2 regions of the Streptococcus uberis genome follow, and region 1 is predicted to be linked to the other one. Evidence: predicted binding sites of a transcription regulator. Region 1 holds the regulator's gene; the other holds the start of a gene.

Region 1 (14,291 bases):
CCTTTTTTATGATTATTCTTATTTCATCATATTATACCAATTAATGAGAAAATCCTGAAATAAAAACCAAACTTTTTAAGCATTTTTCTAAACTATTTTTATCCCTTAATACAACCATTCCGGAATTACTAACAAGAGATTTCCTATGTTTTCAGAGCATAAAAATGCTATAATAGCTAAAAGAAAAAAAGAAAGTAGTAGGTAATTTGGATGAAAAAGTTTGAGGCTTTTAAAGAAACCCTATCTTCAGAAAGTTTAAAAGCGATTTATGAAGAGACAAAATTAGAAGTGGCTAATGATGAACGCGAAGGAACTGAAGCTTTTTCAGCAGCTTTGGCAACTCAAATGGCAATTAATTTAGTTGAAAAATACCATGAATGGCTTAATGAAAACAAATAATCCTAATGGTTTTACTGTTTCATTCAACAATCCTTATCCCGAATCAACAGTTAAAGATTTACTGGAAAAGCACTTATTGATACCTCGCAAAATTCGTCATTTCTTGCGCATCAAAAAACATATTTTGATTAATCACCAAATGGTTAATTGGCAAAACCAAGTTCAAACAGGAGACCATATTACCTTAATCTTTGACGAAGAAGATTACCCAAGTAAGGCAATTGCCTTTGGAAATCCAAAGCTTGTCGACTGTCTCTACCAAGATGAGCATCTCATTGTTGTCAATAAACCTGAAGGAATGAAGAGTCATGCCAACCAACCTGATGAATTAGCCTTACTAAATCATGTATCCGCCTATGTAGGAAAAACATGCTATATTATTCATCGACTGGATAAAGAAACCAGTGGGACAATTTTATTTGCTAAGAACCCTTTTATTCTCCCTATCATGAACCGTATGCTTGAAAATCGTGATATTAGTCGCACCTATTGGGCTTTCGTTTCAGGCACCATCAAAGAGAAAAAATTGACAATTCAAAAACCCATTGGTCGTCATCGTCATGATCGTCGTAAGCGAGTCGTTGACATGAAGCAAGGACAAAAAGCAACCACAATTGTCAAAAAACTCAAAAATGATTCCTCTTCTTTCACACTAGTCGAATGCCATTTAAAAACTGGAAGGACTCATCAAATTCGTGTTCACATGGATGCCATAGGTCATCCTCTCAAAGGAGATCCCCTCTACGCTCCGCATCTACCATTCGAGAGATTGATGCTACATGCCCATCAACTAGAATTCACTCATCCACTCAGCCTTGAAACCATACGGGTGAAAGCAAAATCTGACAGTTTTGAAAAAGGACTTCCTTAGGAAGCCCTTTTTGCTATTGTTTCGTTAAAGGTAAACCTGGTGCCGGTTTCGAAAAATCAAAGTCCTTATCCATACCTGTTTGCCAAATAATCGGTGTTAATTGATTGCCATCTAAATGAAGGCCATAGGCATACTTGATGTTAGCACCACCAATACCACCACCAATGATGAGGATTGAGCTATCAGTTTCTGGGGTGATAATAACCTGGAAATCTCCTGGATTCTTTTCTTCCGTCTTCGTGATTTTTGCTGTTCTACTTTCATCAGCTTTTTTCGGATCTTTGAAATCGATATGACGTGTTACTGTTCCATCCTCAGAAATGGTCAACGTATAGGTAATGTCGTCTTTAGTTCCCTTCCAAGTTCCAACTATGCCATCTGGCAGTAATGACGGTTTTTTAATATTATTTTTTTCACTGGTCACAGAGATATTTTTTGTACCAGCTTGACTAATCACATAACGATCTCCTGATTTTTTGAGCGTTAGTTGTCCACTTAACTCTTGAATGATGTTACCTGAACTGCCTTTTTCAGGGTCTGTTTCTTTTGGATAGGTAAAATCATATGTAGCCGCAAAATCTAAGAGGTAAGACTCCTTGCCGACTTGCGTCATGTCATTTAGGGCAACATTTGGAATGGCAAAACTAGAAGCCTTGCGACTATCTGTTTCCAATTTTGCTTTCACACTTTCTTTTAAACCTTTATAAAAATCGTTATTTATGCCATTTTCGAAGACATCTGCAACTGTCGTTGGATCTTGTCGGCTACTTGTATATGCCATCAGTTGATTAAAAGCAGCTAAAAGATATTCTCCAGCTTTAGTGCGATCTAAGAGATTATCGACCGTTAACTTCAGTTCAGAACCTTCAGCAACCGCTGCAAGATCAACCTTTTCACTTTTAAGCTCACCATCTGGGAAATGTCGTTTTACAAAAGCTTTGCTACCATTAGTAATGGGATAGTCTGTGACTTGATACTGACCATTTTTTAGAGTACCGACGCGATCCTCGTCAAAATAAAGCTCACCTTCTGTAAGATTACTGCTTACTGTAAAATTCTTAAATGTAACAGATAAATCTAGTACTGGTTTTTGCCCATCATATTTTTTAGTAACTTTGATTTTTTTATCTTTGTAAGTTCCATTGATACTTGCACTGTAGTCAGCAATTGGTAACCTTTTTAATTCTGTCGTAAAATTTTCCGAATTAGATGTTGCTACTTTTTTCTGATTTAAGAGCAGATCCATATTAGGGACATTCGTTTTTAAGGTTAGTGACATTGGTTTCATGGCTACCCGATAATCCGGAAAAATCCAAAAATGATGTCCAATGGACTTAATGTATACTGGATCAGAGGCCGTTGCACTTTTGAGCTCTTTTTTTAATGAGGAAATCTCTGATTTTGGAAGAGGCGTGAATGAAGCAAAAGCTGCTTGATCATTCGTAATGATTTCATCGGTATCATCCCAGACTAAAAAAGCTTTAATATTTTCAAAGGACCCGCCATTCTTTTTACTTTTAGCAACAACATAACGATCAATCACGGCTGACTTTGAATAATAAAAAGAACCTAAGGCAATCAGAGCTACAAGCAAAATACCTAAAACAATGGATGTTCGTTTGAACCATTTTCTTTGAAATATCTTTTTCATCTTTTGACCTTCCATTTCTTATCTTTTTATTATACCAAAATATGAATCAATAGTTATTTAAAAAGATAACAAGACCTATTATCAGTTTATCATGATATATTACGGAAAATGTCACAATTTTGACTTTTGTCTTGAAATTCTTGATTGACTGGCTTATAATATTTTTGGAAGCGCCTACATTTTATGGAGGTTTGTTATGAACACGAAGAAATTTACGCTAGCAACTGTTACTGTTATGACAGCGCTAGCTTGCTACTCATCTGCGGAAGCTTGTACAGGTTTTATCATCGGCAAAAACCTGACAACTGACGGATCGACATTATTTGGTCGAACAGAAGACTTAGAACCAAACCACAATAAGACTTTCATCGTTCGTCCTGCTAAAGATAACAAAGCTGGTGACAAATGGAAAGATCAAGCCAATGGCTTTGAATACCCATTACCTGAACATTCTTTTAAATACACTGCTGTTCCTGATGTAACGCCCAAATATGGGGTTTACGATGAAGCTGGTTTCAACGAACATGGGGTTTCCATGTCTGCGACTGTATCGGCTTCAGCTAACGATAAAATTTTAGAAAAAGACCCTTATGTGAAAGATGGCTTGGCAGAATCTTCTATCACTTCAGTTGTGTTACCTAGTATCAAAACCGCCAGAGAAGGTATTGAACTGATTGCTAAAATCGTCTCAGAAAAAGGTTCCGCTGAAGGCAATATCCTTACTATTGCCGATAAAGATGGTATCTGGTACATGGAAATTCTGTCCGGGCACCAATATGTCGCTATTAAATTCCCTGACGACAAATTTGCTGTTTTCCCGAATACTTTCTATCTAGGGCATGTCGATTTCAACGATAAAGAAAACACTATTGCATCAGATGGTGTGGAAAAACTAGCCAAAGATGCTGGCACCTATCAAGAAGTTGATGGTCAATTCCATATCGCTAAATCCTACAATCCAAAAATGGCTGATGCCAACCGCTCTCGTGTGTTCTCAGGTATTAAATCACTAGACCCAGATTCAACAGTAACCTATGAAGACGACAACTACGAATTATTGCAAAGCACTGATAAAAAATTCTCTTTAGAAGATGCTATGAAATTGCAACGTAATCGTTTTGAAGGATTGGATTTGAAGCCTTTGGATCAAATGGAATTAGATGGTAAAGGTAAACCTAAATCTAAAGATGCTGTTAAAGGTTATGCTTACCCTATCTCTAATCCAAACGTTATGGAAGCTCACGTCTTCCAATTAAAAGATGATATTCCTGCTGAAATGGGCGGCGGTGTCATGTGGTTATCAATCGGTAGCCCAAGAAATGCTCCTTATCTACCATACTTAGGAAATATTAGTCAAACTTATAAAGCATACCAAGAAGATAGTACCAAATACAATAAAGATTCTTGGTACTGGACAGTTTCCCATATCAACGATATGGTTGCAGCTAATCCTAAAAAATTTGGCACTAAGGTAATTGATGAAGTTAAAGGTCTTGAAAAAACTTGGATGACTGAACAAGAAGCAACTACTAAAGAAGTTGCTGAGTTAGTGACAAGCGACCCTAAAGCTGCTCAAGAAAAAGCTGATAAAGTATCAATGGACAGAGCTGAAAAAACCTTCAAACGCTTGAAAGAAATTGAAGCTAAGTTAGAAAAACAAAGTCCAAAAAAAGATAAAAAAGCTAAAAAATAAGGCTATTTAATCATATGGAAAGGTTTAAGAAATCAAAACATTCTTAAACCTTTCTTTTTGTATATCAAAAATGCTCCTAATCGGAATTAGGAGCATTTGATTATTTGTTATTCGTCTTCTTTTTTCTTAAGTCCTAAACCTAGACTCATTAATAAGAGACTTGACATGAGTGTCACGAGTAGATTTTGGTCATCACCAGTTGTTGGCAAACTTTCTTTTGGAGCTGAAACAGCTTCAACTTTAGCCCTTGTCTGAACCGGAGCTTTAACAACTTCAACTGTAACAGTAGTAGCTGATTGGCCTTTTTCAGGACTTATCACTTCTGATGTTTCTGGTTTCGGTGTTACAATTTCTGGTACTGGAACTACAACTTCAACTACTTTCGTTCCACGCGCTATGACTTGATCAACAGCAGCAACAACAATAGTTGGGGAACTGTAGGCAATGTTTTCAAAATGAGAATTTGCACCATCTTGAATAAAATTAAAGGATTGAACTGTCTCGATTTGAGTCCCTCCAACACCTTCTTGAATGACTTTTTCTAAGCCAGCAGCTAAGCTATCATCATTAACATACTGCGTTAAGAAAGGAATAGCACTTAGTTTAGATTTACCAACTTGATATTGAACAATCATTGGTCTCATGGCTGTGATAGTAGCTTCTGTTGTACTTGGTGTCACAATACCTGTCACAGGATCAACACTATAGGTTGTTGTGCTACGTATTAAGCCATCTTGACCTGCATCCAAAACTTTAACTTGCCAGTCACCCAATGAACCATCTGTGACTTCTTGATAAACAATAGTCATTGGAACACTAGTGTCAACAACGGTAGGTTGAGTACCTTTTGTAATAATTTGATTTTGAACAGGGGTAGATGAAATAACCGTCTGAGTTGCTACCAACTGGTTATTACTATCTAGTGAGTAGGTCGTGCGAATGGTTTCTGTCCCATCGACACCTGCTTGTACACGGTCAGTCTGTCCAGTAGGGTCATAGGCGAAACTGGTATCTCCCACATAAACTGTTGTGTAAGGTGTTGTTGTAGTTGTTTCCTCTGGCATTGCTCCGTAAATGACTTGACCATTTACTGGAGCTGTTGTCGTAGTAGTGACAAGATATGGGACAACTTGAGCTGTTCTAGGGTATTCAAATAAACGGTTGTATAAGCTGGCAAAATAAAATTCCGTTTCCGCAAATGGGCTATAACCTGAACCATCACCTGGATTGTAGGCATCTCCAGTATAAGGATTGGCAATATATGTCGAGTATGGTGTTCCAAAGAGACGGTGCATGATATACTGGCTGAGCCCTTCAGCAAAAGCTTCTTCGCTGTTATCTCTGTAGTAAGACCAAACATCCGGTCGGTCAAAATAGGTATGGTAGACATCTAAGAACTCTTGGGTATCTGAAAAGGCCATGACCGTGCTAAGACTACCATCTGTATTACGGTCAGTCGTTTCTGAATAGAGGCCACTCTTAAAGTCGATAATATGCGTCATTTCATGAAGCACTGTTGAAACCAATTTCAGATTATTGGCTTCATATTTTAAGGCAATCGTCTGATCAGCTGAATTGGAGAGACCTAGAGTTGTTGTTCCCATGCCGGGAATTTGCCCATCGTAAATAGTAAGTTCTGAGATAGCACGCTGAACCTCAACAGGTAGAGCTGCCAGCTTTGCTTCAAAATCAGCTTGTTGAGTGGCTGACATGGTTGTATTGCTATAATCAACGACGATAGCGACACTGTCTTTATAATTATTGTAACGTAGTGTCAATGACTCAAATTGACTGGTCATCATGTCCATTGCAGACTGCTGATCTGTGGTAAGAGTGCCTAATGAAAGTAATTGATTGTAAGCTAATTGAGCACGCAAATAGTCCGCTTTAATATCAGCATATAAAGCATCATTGATAATATTACTACTATGGTATCTTAAAAAATCATCACTTGAGGTGCTTAAATCTTCTGGAACAATTTCTAAGCCATAATCCTGGGCAGATGTATTCCATAAATCTTGTTTACTAGTATCTAACAGACGAGAGTAAAAAGCATTATCATCAGTTAAACCGGTAAGAGTACGTAACCTTGTATTTGTTGGATCTAGCATTTCACTCGTTACTGGACGAATCACTTGCTGTCGAGTTGTCGCCCCATCAGGATTGGTCACTGTGATATAATCATACATATAGTTTTCTGCAAATTGAGCATACTCACGTACTGTTGATTCTGACCTGTTAAAGTCCGGTGTTAACGTTGGGATTGGAACAAAAAGTTGATCAATGCTAACGCGGTCACTTGGCAATGTTTGCGTTGTATCAACATGATAGAAGGGTTGATCAATCCACTTATAATCTTCTGAAAGCACCGACGGACTGACTGGTGCCGTTGTGGCTGTTTCAATTTTATAGGTGGTAGTCGTCGTTGTTTGACCATCAACTGCAGGGATAACAATATCTGTTCCGACAGGTTTTGTCACGTCAATACTATAAGTCGTTGTGGCTACCTGTGTACTGATTACCTGACTTGTCGATTTTGTACCCAAAACAATAACTGTTTCCGTAGATTCAATATGTTCATCTGTCACAATTGGATTGCCATTAGCATCTAAAGCAGCTGTTTGAGTCGTAATAATAGAACCATCTATTCCTTGAACTTGGGTAGCACGATAGCCAACTGGTTGATTAGGATCTGAGACATAACGAATTGGGCTAGCAATTGGTATTCTAGTAACACTTGGTGCTGTAGTCGCAGCTGCTAATACCGGACTTGTTGCCGTGACATTTGACCTTGTGTCGGTCGTGATTGGAGCTATTGTAGCCGCCAATTGACTAGACGTACTCTCTAAAACTGGACTTGTTGTCGTTAGGCTTTTGTCAACCGAAGGTGTCATAAGACTAACTTCATCAGCACTTGCAACCTGTGTTGTCAGCACGACTCCTAGTAAAACGCTTCCAACACCAAGGGCCGTTTTGCGGATACTAAAAATCTCTTTTTTGGTTTTGAACATTTTCTCAACTCTCTCCTTGTTACCCCAAAATATTATCGGTTAACCTGATTGTAGCACATAAATGTCTACACAACAAAAGCTTTTGCTATAATTTTAAAAAAATTAAAAAAGCCCAGATAGACTTCTATCTAGGCTTTTTTTCTATTCAATATTTTAAAGAATTACATCATTCCACCCATCATGCTTGGGTCCATTCCTCCTGGCATTGCTGGGGCAGCTGGTTCTGGTTTATTAGCCACAACAGCTTCAGTTGTTAAGATGAGACTTGCAACTGAAGCAGCATTTTGAAGAGCTGAGCGAGTAACTTTGACAGGGTCAATGATACCTGTTTCAATCATATCTACCCAGTCACCTGTTGCAGCATTGAATCCTGTTCCAACTGGACTATTTTTCAATTTATCAATGACAACTGATCCTTCATAACCAGCATTATAAGCAATTTGACGAACTGGTTCTTCGAGAGCACGAAGGACAATGTTACGTCCGGTTGCTTCATCGCCAGTAAGTTCTAAGGCTGCCACTTTGTCAATAACCGTAACAAGTGCTGTTCCACCACCTGATACAATACCTTCTTCAACTGCTGCACGAGTTGCATTAAGGGCATCTTCAATGCGTAATTTCATTTCTTTAAGTTCTGTTTCTGTTGCAGCACCTACTTTAATAACTGCCACACCACCAGCTAACTTAGCCAAACGTTCTTGTAATTTTTCACGATCAAACTCAGAAGTTGTTGTTTCTAACTGTGATTTGATCAATCCAACACGGTTAGCAATTGCTTCCGCAGAGCCAGCACCTTCAACAATAACTGTGGAATCCTTGTCTACAGTCACTTTAGCTGCTTGACCGAGCGTAGCAATTGTTGCATCCTTAAGGTCTAAACCTAAATCTTCAGTAATAACTGTTCCACCTGTCAAGATAGCGATATCTTCTAGCATGGCTTTACGGCGATCGCCAAAGCCAGGGGCTTTAACAGCAACAACGTTGAATGTTCCACGAATTTTATTTAAAACAAGTGTTGGCAAAGCTTCACCATCAACATCATCTGCAATAATGAGAAGGGGACGACTGGTTTTAAGCACTTCTTCCAATAACGGTAAAATTTCTTGAATATTTGATACTTTTTTATCTGTGATTAAGATAAATGGGTTTTCAAGATCAGCAACCATTTTTTCATTATCTGTTACCATATATTGTGATAAGTATCCGCGGTCAAATTGCATCCCTTCAACCACTTCAAGTTCTGTTTCCATACCACGTGATTCTTCAATTGTGATAACACCATCATTGCCTACACGTTCCATGGCTTCTGAGATATACTCCCCAACTTTTTCTGAACGTGATGACACGGCAGCTACTTGGGCAATAGCCTCTTTTCCGGAAACTGGTTGGGCAATAGCTTTTAATTCTTCAACTGCGGCTGATGTTGCTTTTTCAATACCGCGACGAATGCCAATTGGATTAGCCCCTGCAGTGACATTTTTTAACCCTTCTCGGACAATTGCTTGAGTTAATACTGTTGCTGTAGTTGTTCCATCTCCTGCGATATCATTGGTTTTTGAAGCAACTTCTGAAACCAATTTAGCTCCCATATTTTCGAAATGGTCTTCTAATTCAATTTCTTTTGCAATGGTTACCCCGTCATTTGTGATTAGTGGTGAACCAAATGCTTTTTCAAGAACAACGTTACGACCTTTTGGGCCCAAAGTTACTTTTACAGTATCTGCTAAAATATCTACCCCACGCACCATTGCTGCACGCGCATCTGCTGAAAATTTAATGTCTTTTGCCATCTTTTATCCTTCTTTCTTTTCTTAACTTCTATCTTAAAGGATTGTTTATCCTAAAATCGCAATAATATCAGCTTCCCGAATAATTGCTAATTTCTCATCTTCATGAGTTACTTCTAAAACCTGACCATCTTCTACTAAGACCATTTGACCAACTGTAACAGATGGAGGGACAACTTCACCTGTAATCGTACGCATGCCAGTTTCACTCACAGCAACAACTGTTGCTTTTCTGGTTGACTCTTTATGATTGCCTGCGAGTACAAAACCACCAACTGTTTGTTCTTTTTCTTCTTCAAATCTAACGACCACGCGGTCTCCTAATGGTTTTAACATCTGTATTTCCTCCAATAAAAAGAATCTGATTAAATATTAGCACTCTTTAAAGAAGAGTGCCAATTCCAATTTCTATTTTATCACTTGGTCAAAATTAGTCAAGAAAAAAAGTCCCTCTTTTTTGAGGAGACTCCTTTTCATTTAGACCATATCAAATTTTAATTTACCTTGGCTCATACCAATTTTTAAAGTCTTACCAGTTTTAAGTTGACCAGATAAAATGAATTCTGACAACTTGTCTTCGATTTCTGTTTGGATGGTTCGTCTTAGTGGCCTTGCCCCCATCTCAACATCATAACCGACTTCAGACAAATATTTTAATGCAGATGGTTGCATTTTGAGGGTAATCCCTTTTTCTTCCAAGTTCTTAATCAAGGGTTGAACCATAATCGTGACAACTTGTCGCATGTCTTCTTGACTTAAGCTATGGAAGACAACTTTTTCATCAATTCGGTTGATAAATTCTGGTCGGTAGGTTTTTTTCAATTCTTCTAAGATGCGTTTTTCCATGGCCGAATGATCATGGTTGATATCTTTAGCACCAAATCCAACCGTTTTATCATCTCGAAGCGCTGTAGCACCTAAATTACTTGTCATGATAATGATTGTATTTGAAAAATCGACTTTTCGCCCACGAGAATCCGTTAATTGTCCATCATCCAAGACTTGTAACAAAACATTAAAGATATCTGGATGGGCTTTTTCAACTTCATCGAAGAGAAGAACAGAATAGGGCTTGTTACGTACTTTTTCGGTCAACTCACCGCCCTCGTCATAGCCAACATATCCTGGAGGTGCTCCATTTAAACGGCTAGCAGCGAATTTTTCCATGTATTCTGACATATCAAAACGAATGAGAGCTGATTCATCATCGAATAAGAGTTCTGCTAAAGCTTTTGCTAATTCTGTTTTCCCAACACCTGTCGGTCCAAGGAACATAAAGGAGCCAATCGGACGTTTACCTGTTCGAATACCAGACTGATTGCGTCTGATAGCTCTTGAAATTGCTGAGACTGCATCCTCTTGACCGATAACACGCTTATGCAATTCTTTTTCCAGGTTAAGGTATTTCTGACTATCTGCCTTGCTAATTTTTTCCAGTGGAATTCCTGACAATTTACTTAATGTAGACATGATATCTTCTTCAGTAACAGGAGTTGGTTTCTGGGGCTTAGCCTTGGAAGCTTTCAAAAGTTGGCTAACTGTTTTAAAATCACCTTTTATGATGGCTTGGTCAATGGGTGTGATGAAGGCAGGCGCCTCTTTTTTGACGAAACTTTGAACCGTTGCGCTAGCTTCATCTAATAAATCAATCGCAGAATCAGGTAAGTGCTTGCTCGTCAAATAGCGATGAGCAACTTTGACTGCTGTTTTGATGGCTTGATCCGAGATGGTGACATTATGATAGCTTTCGTAAGATTTTTTCAACCCTGATAGTATCTTGTAGGCATCCTCTACACTTGGTTCTTCAATCAAAACTTTTGAGAAACGACGAGATAAAGCGGCATCTTTTTCAATATGTTTTTGATACTCTTCTTGAGTAGTTGCCCCAACCATATGTAGGGTTCCTCTTGAGAGAGCTGGTTTGAGGATATTTGCAGCATCTAAAGTGCTATCAATACCACTGCCAGATCCCATAATAGTGTGTAATTCATCGACAAAGAGAATGATATGACCATCACTTTCAATATCATCAATAATTTGATTCATGCGTTCTTCAAAATCACCACGAAAACGCGTACCTGCCACCACACTCATCATGTCTAATTCTAAGACACGCATATCACGAAGTTCATATGGAATCTCACCAGTCACAATCCGTTGGGCTAAGCCATAGGCCAATGCTGTCTTACCAACACCAGCCTCACCGACTAAAACTGGATTATTTTTCGTTTTACGACTTAAGACTTGAACCATTCGAGTGATTTCTTTTTCTCTGCCAATAACAGGCTCAAGTAAGCCTTGACTTGCCATTTCTGTCAAATCTCTCGTATAATCTGATAATTCTCCCGCAGTGCCAGCTGGTTTCATCATATCTGAGAAAGTACCGCCTGTTTTGGCTTTTTTGGGTTTTCTGAGTTCGTAGATAGCTTTAATGGTTTCTTTACTATAAGCAGCTTGAATTTCAATGGCTTTTCTTAAATCAGCCAATTTCAAATCGCCTTTGCCATCATCTTTGATTTTAAATCCAGCTAATTCTAGCAAACGAGTTGCCATAATATCAGGATTTAATAAGATAGCAAAAAGAACATGCTCTGATCCTACTTCATTGGCATGTGTAACATTTCGAATAGCATCAGCAATGGACAAAATATGAGAAAGTGTTTTTGACTGACCTTTATATTCAAACTCCTTAATATCATCATTTGGAGCTTTGCCAATGGCTAAGATAGCTGCCGCTTCATATTCTTCCAAGGCAACCTTATTTTCAAATTCATTAAAAACAAGGCCAGCTAGTGAATTATTAACAACAACCATTGCCAATAAGAGGTGCCAAGTTTCTAAATAGGGGCTATCAAAACGCGCCGCTTGGTATTGTGCTTGTTTAAAAATAGCTTGCATTTTGAGTGAATAATCTGTCATTAATTACTTCCCTTTCTGTCAATTCGTTGCAACAAACGGTAAAGCATTCGCGCACGAATCACTGAGGCATCTTTTCCTAAAACATCATCAGAAGCCATTGCTAAGATGACGTTTCCCTCACGTTCTGTTATTAAATGTTCATCAAATAGCAGTTGGATGGAATCTGTGAAAACCACCTCACTAACCTGCGACCCGATGTTAGCCATTAAATTGCCAATCAGATGGTGCTTATCTGAAAAGCGTACTTTGGCTATCCGGATGTAGCCACCACCGCCTCGTTTACTTTCGACTTCATAGCCACGGCTCTCTGTAAAACGCGTTTTAATGACATAATTGATTTGACTAGGTACCACTTGAAAGGAATCAGCCAATAGGGAACGTTTAATTTCTGCAATCCCAGACTGCGCCAATAGTTCTTTGATGTATTCTTCAATGCTATCAGATGTGTTTTTTGTTGGCATTACCTACTCCTTCTTTCAAACGATATAACCTTAAAAATTTGTCAAATAAGTCTATGAGGTTTTTTGACTAAAACTGACTTTTATTATAACAAATTGCTCTCTAGAAAAGCAAATCTTTATGTTTAAAAGAAAAAGAGCTCATAAAAAATATGGATGTGTAGCTTTTAAGACAACAAAAAAGCAGATTATTGTCTGCTTTTCGATAAAGTGATTCTATGGAAGTTTTGTAATATTGACTGCTTGAAGACCGCGGTGGCCGTCTACAATATCAAATGTCACTTGCTGACCTTCATCTAATGTTTTGTAACCTTTAGTTTGTATAGCTGAAAAATGTGCGAAATATTCCTGACCATCTTCAGTTGAAATAAATCCAAATCCCTTTTCAGCATTAAACCATTTAACTGTTCCTTGTGCCATAAACATCCCTTTCCTTTCTATTTAAATACTGTTGAAAAACGAGAGAAATGAAGATGCCGAAACACAAATATTTACTCATAAACGCTTTTACACCAACAGATTACAAGAACAGCTTATTACTGTCAATTAATTTATTAAAAGCATATAAAAAAATATGAACAAAATGTAAAAGCCTTTTCAAAAAAAGAACCTAGAGTTTTTAGTTGAGTTCGTTAACTATCTAGGTTAAAATGACAACTAGACTACTTCTTATGATGAATAGCATCATTTTCCCGAAAGGACCAACTATGACAGACAACCAACTTCGCTCACGCATTGAGGAAATGAAATGTAAATATCTTGAAGCTCAAGAAAATATATCAAAGTCCTCAAGTATGACCTGTAATGACATGCGCAAAGCTAAAAAAATCAAGAAAAAACTATTGACCTTAGAAAAAGAACGTTGTCAATGCATTTTAGAACATCGTGACATCTCTGCCATTGATGAAAAAATCGCTCTTTTAAAGAGTGCCTATCTTATCGATGAGGGAGCTCACATAAAAAAAGAGGACATTTAATATGCCTATTTCCCTGCTCGTCTTTGGCTTTTTGGTTGCTTTAATCCTCTCAAATGTCTTGAATCGTATCTTTCCTCAAATACCGACACCAGCTATTCAATTGACTTTGGGACTATTATTTGGTGTTTTGTCCCGAGATAACCAAATAGTCATCAATCCTGAATTATTTTTGGCCTTCGTCATTGCACCATTGAACTTTCGAGAAGGGCAAGAAAGTGATGTCAAAAGCTTTCTAAGATTTCGAAGCTTTATTCTTTATCTCATTTTACCCACCGTTCTCTTCACGACACTTTTTTTAGGATTAGGGGTAAGCACACTGCTTCCCATTAAAATCCCCCTAGCCATCTGCTTTGCCTTGGGGGCAGCCCTAGCCCCAACGGATGCCGTCGCATTTCTTTCCCTTGCTAACCGTCTTAAGTTTCCAAATCGGGTAAAAAACATTCTGACTTCTGAGGGGCTGCTAAACGATGCCAGTTCACTAGTGGCCTTTCAGTTTGCTTTGACAGCATTTTTAACCGGGACCTT
Region 2 (5,230 bases), 540 kb from region 1:
CATTATGAACTGACACTTCTGAGTGCTGATTGATAGGTTTGTTCCAATAACATCGTGATAGTCATTGGTCCTACACCACCTGGTACAGGAGTAATATAACTTGCTTTACGTGATACTTCCTCAAAAGCAACATCACCAATCAGTTTACCATTGTCATCTCGATTCATTCCCACATCAATGACAACAGCCCCATCTTTGACATATTCTTCTGTTACAAAATGACCTTGCCCAATGGCAACTATTAAGACATCAGCTTCGCTGCTTATTTTTGATAAGTTTCGAGTTCTTGAATGTGTTAAAGTAACCGTAGCATTTTTATCCAAGAGTAATTGTGCCATCGGTTTACCAACAATATTCGAACGTCCAATAATAACAGCATGCTTTCCTTCCAAATCAATTTGATACTCACTAAGCATTTCCATAATTCCTGCTGGTGTACAAGGAACCATAATAGGGCGACCAGACCAAAGATGCCCTGTATTCATAGGGTGGAAACCATCAACATCTTTATGGGGATCAATTTCTAAAATAATGCGCTTTTCATTAATATGTGTAGGAAGGGGAAGTTGAACTAAAATCCCATGGATACTCTCATCTTTATTATAACGATGGATGATTTGAATTAATTCTTCCTGACAAATAGATTCTGATAGTCGAATGGTTTCACTTTTAAAGCCTGCGGCAATAGCTGAGCGTTCTTTGTTTCTAACATAAACTTGACTTGCTGGGTTGTCTCCAACCAGTATCACCACAAGACCTGGTACAATACCAAATTCTTGTTTCAAATCCTCAACCTTTTTAGCCAATTGAGATTGCATTTTTTGAGCTAAAGCTTTTCCATCAATAATTTGTGTCATGCAAGGATTCCTTTTCAAATGTAATTGCATATTATTATATCAAAAAAAAGAAGGAAAATAACCTTCTTTTGATTTTAGAGTGATATCAACTGATTATTCTAATTTATAGAACCTTACTCAAAAAATCTTTTGTCCGGCTTTCTTGAGGGTTTTCAAATAAGTTTTTTGGAGAACCTTCTTCAACAATTACCCCTCCATCCATAAAAATGACACGGTCAGCAACTTCTTTTGCAAATCCCATTTCATGCGTAACAATAGCCATTGTCATTCCAGATCTAGCTAAATCTTGCATTACAGTCAAGACCTCACCTACCATCTCAGGATCTAATGCTGATGTTGGTTCATCAAATAGTAAGACATCTGGATCCATTGCTAAACCACGGGCAATAGCAATCCTTTGTTGCTGCCCCCCTGAAAGACTTGCTGGATAAGCATTTGCTTTTTCCAGTAAACCGACTTTTTCCAATAGTTCATAAGCTTTTTGCTCTGCTTCACTTGTCGATAATCCTTTTGTTTTGATTGGGGATAAGGTGATATTTTCTAATACCGTCATATTTGGAAACAGGTTAAACTGTTGAAAGACCATTCCCATTTTTTCTCGCATTTTAAAAATATCATTTTTCTTATCTGTAATGTCTATTCCTTCAAAGGTAATGCGTCCCTTGGTCGGTTCTTCAAGAAGATTCATACTTCTAAGCAGTGTTGATTTTCCTGATCCAGAGGGACCAATAATGACTAATACTTCGCCTTGTTCGATCCTTAAATCAATCCCTTTTAAAACCTCATTTTTCCCAAAGTATTTATGGAGGTTTTCAATATGAATTAGTGTATCACTCATGCTTTTTTAACTCCTTGTCCCATCTTGTTTTCTAAAATCGTTAATAAATAGGATAAAACCGTTGTCACCATCAAATAGTAAAATGCCGCAAATAACAATGGTGTAATTGGTAAATAGGTTGACGTTACTACTGTTTGAGCCCCATTCCACAACTCCATGACACCGATAGTTTGTAAAAGTGCACTATCTTTGATGATTGTAATAAATTCATTTCCTAAAGCAGGTAAAATGTTTTTAAAGGCTTGTGGCAAAATAACATAACGCATTGCATTTTTCGGTCTAATTCCTAACGAATATGCCGCTTCAAGTTGTCCTTTTGGAACAGCTTCAATTCCAGCACGTACAATTTCAGAAATATAGGCTCCACTATTTAATGAAATGATAATAATACCTGGCAATAACCTTGAAAAATCTAAATCCAAAACACCAAAATTGACAGTTGGCATATTATTAAAATGCATCCATGCAAATGCAATCATAATCTGTACAACCATTGGAGTGCCACGAAAAATCCAAACATAAAAATTGGCTAACCACTTCAAGGGAGTAAATGAACTACGCTTGACAAAAGTGATCAAAACCCCAATAATCGTGCCAAAAAAAACGACACAGGCAGAAATCATTATTGTGACTATGACACCATAGTTGAAATAAGCCCAATATTCAGGCAAAAAAGAAAAATTCATTCTATCATCCTACAATCTAATTTTTTAAAATAATAGAAATAATTATAACATCTTATGAATAAAAATACAACGTTTTTTGACATAAAAAAAAGCTTACCCAAGTAAGCTCAATCTTAGTCTATTTTCTTAGTATAATAAATCGTAAATTTCCATTGCAATTAAATCAATACTATCAAATGAATATGATTCACGTGCTTCTACATCGCGCAAGGTAAAGACTGGTCCATTTTCAGGATCATTTGCAAAAGAAACTTCCGCAACGACAACACCCTCACGTTCAAAATTTCTTTTTAAGTTGCCACCATCGTTGACCATCAATTCTAAACGATTGATGATTCTCACTAAATGTGATTCCATTTCCGTTCTCCTATTCGTTTATTATCCCTATTATTTTAACATAAAAATAACTAAACAAACACTAAAATAACTATTTTTCTTGAATTTTATGCCCTTTTTCAATCGAAAATACAATTATCACTCTAAGTCACTAAGTGCTAAAATTCTGAACTTTTTACTTGATTTCCTTTTTGGAGGTGCTATAATATGAGTATAAAGTTTGACCATTTTTGACTAAATGTTTTGACTTTTATTCTGACCTTTGGAGGTATATTATGCTTTGTCAAAATTGTAAATTAAATGAAGCAACTATTCATCTATATACGAATGTGAATGGAAAACAAAGACAGGTAGATCTTTGTCAAAATTGTTATCAAATCATGAAAACAGATACTAATAATCCTATCCTAGGTGGTCAAAATGGGAAACCACAACAAGATTCGATAAATCCATTCTTTGATGACTTTTTTGGTGATCTCAACAATTTCAGGGCATTTGGTCAATTGCCTAACACGCCACCAACTCAATCTGGAGGCGGACAAGGTAATGGGGGACACCGTGGAGGATACAACGGGTCCCAGGCTCAAGCTGCTCAAACGCAAAAACCAAATGGCCTTTTAGAAGAATTCGGTATCAATGTAACTGATATTGCCAGAAGAGGTGATATTGATCCTGTTATCGGACGCGATGATGAGATTGTTCGCGTCATTGAAATTCTAAATCGACGGACTAAAAATAACCCTGTCCTTATTGGGGAACCTGGTGTTGGTAAAACTGCAGTTGTGGAGGGTTTAGCTCAAAAAATTGTAGATGGGGATGTTCCACATAAATTACAACACAAACAAGTCATTCGATTAGATGTAGTCAGTTTAGTTCAAGGAACTGGCATTCGTGGTCAGTTCGAAGAACGCATGCAAAAACTAATGGAAGAAATCCGAAATCGCCAAGATGTCATTTTATTTATTGACGAAATTCATGAGATTGTCGGTGCTGGTAGTGCAGGCGATGGCAATATGGATGCTGGTAACATTTTAAAACCTGCCCTTGCTCGTGGAGAATTACAACTGGTTGGTGCAACGACGTTGAATGAATATCGGATCATTGAAAAAGATGCAGCACTCGAAAGACGTATGCAGCCAGTTAAAGTTGATGAACCTTCAGTTGAGGAAACCATCACTATTTTAAAAGGGATTCAAAGCAAATATGAAGATTACCATCATGTGAAATACAGTCAAGATGCTATCGAAGCTGCTGCTCACCTTTCTAATAGGTATATTCAGGATCGTTTCCTTCCCGATAAAGCCATTGATTTGCTCGACGAAGCCGGTTCTAAAATGAACTTGACATTAAACTTTGTTGATCCCAAAGAGATTGATAAGAGATTAGTCGAAGCTGAAAACTTAAAAGCGCAAGCCACTAGGGATGAAGATTTTGAACGCGCAGCTTACTTCAGAGACCAAATTGCAAAATACAAAGAATTGCAAAAACAAAAGGTAGACGACGAAGACACGCCTATTATCACAGAAAAAACAATTGAAGCCATTGTTGAACAAAAAACCAATATTCCAGTTGGCGATTTAAAGGAAAAAGAACAATCCCAATTGGTCAACTTATCAGATGATCTTAAAGCGCATGTCATCGGTCAAGATGATGCGGTTGAAAAGATTGCAAAAGCTATTCGACGTAATCGTGTCGGACTTGGTAGCCCTAATCGTCCTATTGGTTCTTTCCTTTTCGTTGGACCGACTGGTGTTGGTAAAACAGAGCTTTCTAAGCAATTGGCTATTGAACTTTTTGGATCTGCTGATAATATGATTCGATTTGACATGTCGGAATACATGGAAAAACATGCTGTTGCTAAATTGGTAGGAGCGCCTCCAGGATATGTTGGTTATGAGGAAGCTGGTCAGCTGACAGAAAAAGTTAGACGGAACCCATACTCACTTATACTTCTGGATGAAGTTGAGAAGGCTCATCCTGATGTGATGCATATGTTCTTACAAGTTTTGGATGATGGTCGCTTAACGGATGGACAAGGTCGAACTGTGAGCTTTAAGGACACTATTATCATCATGACTTCAAATGCGGGAACAGGACGCGTTGAAGCTTCAGTTGGTTTTGGTGCAGCGCGTGAAGGACGTACAAACTCTGTTTTAGGCGAATTAAGTAACTACTTTAGTCCAGAATTTATGAACCGTTTTGATGGTATCATTGAATTCCAACCATTAAGTAAAGAAAACTTACTCCACATTGTAGATTTAATGTTGGAAGATGTTAATGCTCGCTTATCTCATAACAATATTCATCTTGAAGTAACAGCTAAGGTTAAAGAAAAATTGGTTGATCTTGGCTATGACCCTAAAATGGGGGCCCGTCCTCTAAGAAGGACCATTCAAGAGCATATCGAAGATGCTATTACAGATTTCTACTTAGAAAATCCAACAGAAAAAAATCTCAAAGCTATGATGTCAAGTAATGGGAATATTCTTATTAAAGCCATTAAAGCGAAATCA

What was found. The regulator CtsR, encoded in region 1, represses protease genes until heat stress. The targets are predictions, from matches to a motif close to TTGGTCAAAAAAGGTCAAANA.
Region 2: the regulator CtsR is predicted to act here: its motif matches at 2,935-2,955, upstream of DQM95_RS06855 (ATP-dependent Clp protease ATP-binding subunit).

The regions. Positions count from the first base shown of each region.
Region 1 is NZ_LS483397.1:1,856,443-1,870,733, forward strand. It holds gene DQM95_RS09445 (hypothetical protein) at 211-399, shown strand; gene DQM95_RS09450 (RluA family pseudouridine synthase) at 386-1,270, shown strand; gene DQM95_RS09455 (zinc ribbon domain-containing protein) at 1,284-2,921, opposite strand; gene DQM95_RS09460 (C69 family dipeptidase) at 3,118-4,614, shown strand; gene DQM95_RS09465 (YSIRK signal domain/LPXTG anchor domain surface protein) at 4,722-7,625, opposite strand; gene groL (chaperonin GroEL) at 7,787-9,415, opposite strand; gene groES (co-chaperone GroES) at 9,461-9,748, opposite strand; gene DQM95_RS09480 (ATP-dependent Clp protease ATP-binding subunit) at 9,890-12,331, opposite strand; gene DQM95_RS09485 (CtsR family transcriptional regulator) at 12,331-12,792, opposite strand; gene DQM95_RS09490 (cold-shock protein) at 13,006-13,209, opposite strand; gene DQM95_RS09495 (hypothetical protein) at 13,440-13,766, shown strand; gene DQM95_RS09500 (cation:proton antiporter) at 13,768-14,291, shown strand, end outside.
Region 2 is NZ_LS483397.1:1,319,471-1,324,700, forward strand. It holds gene DQM95_RS06835 (bifunctional methylenetetrahydrofolate dehydrogenase/methenyltetrahydrofolate cyclohydrolase) at 3-857, opposite strand; gene DQM95_RS06840 (amino acid ABC transporter ATP-binding protein) at 961-1,695, opposite strand; gene DQM95_RS06845 (amino acid ABC transporter permease) at 1,692-2,381, opposite strand; gene DQM95_RS06850 (DUF1797 family protein) at 2,508-2,738, opposite strand; gene DQM95_RS06855 (ATP-dependent Clp protease ATP-binding subunit) at 2,993-5,230, shown strand, end outside.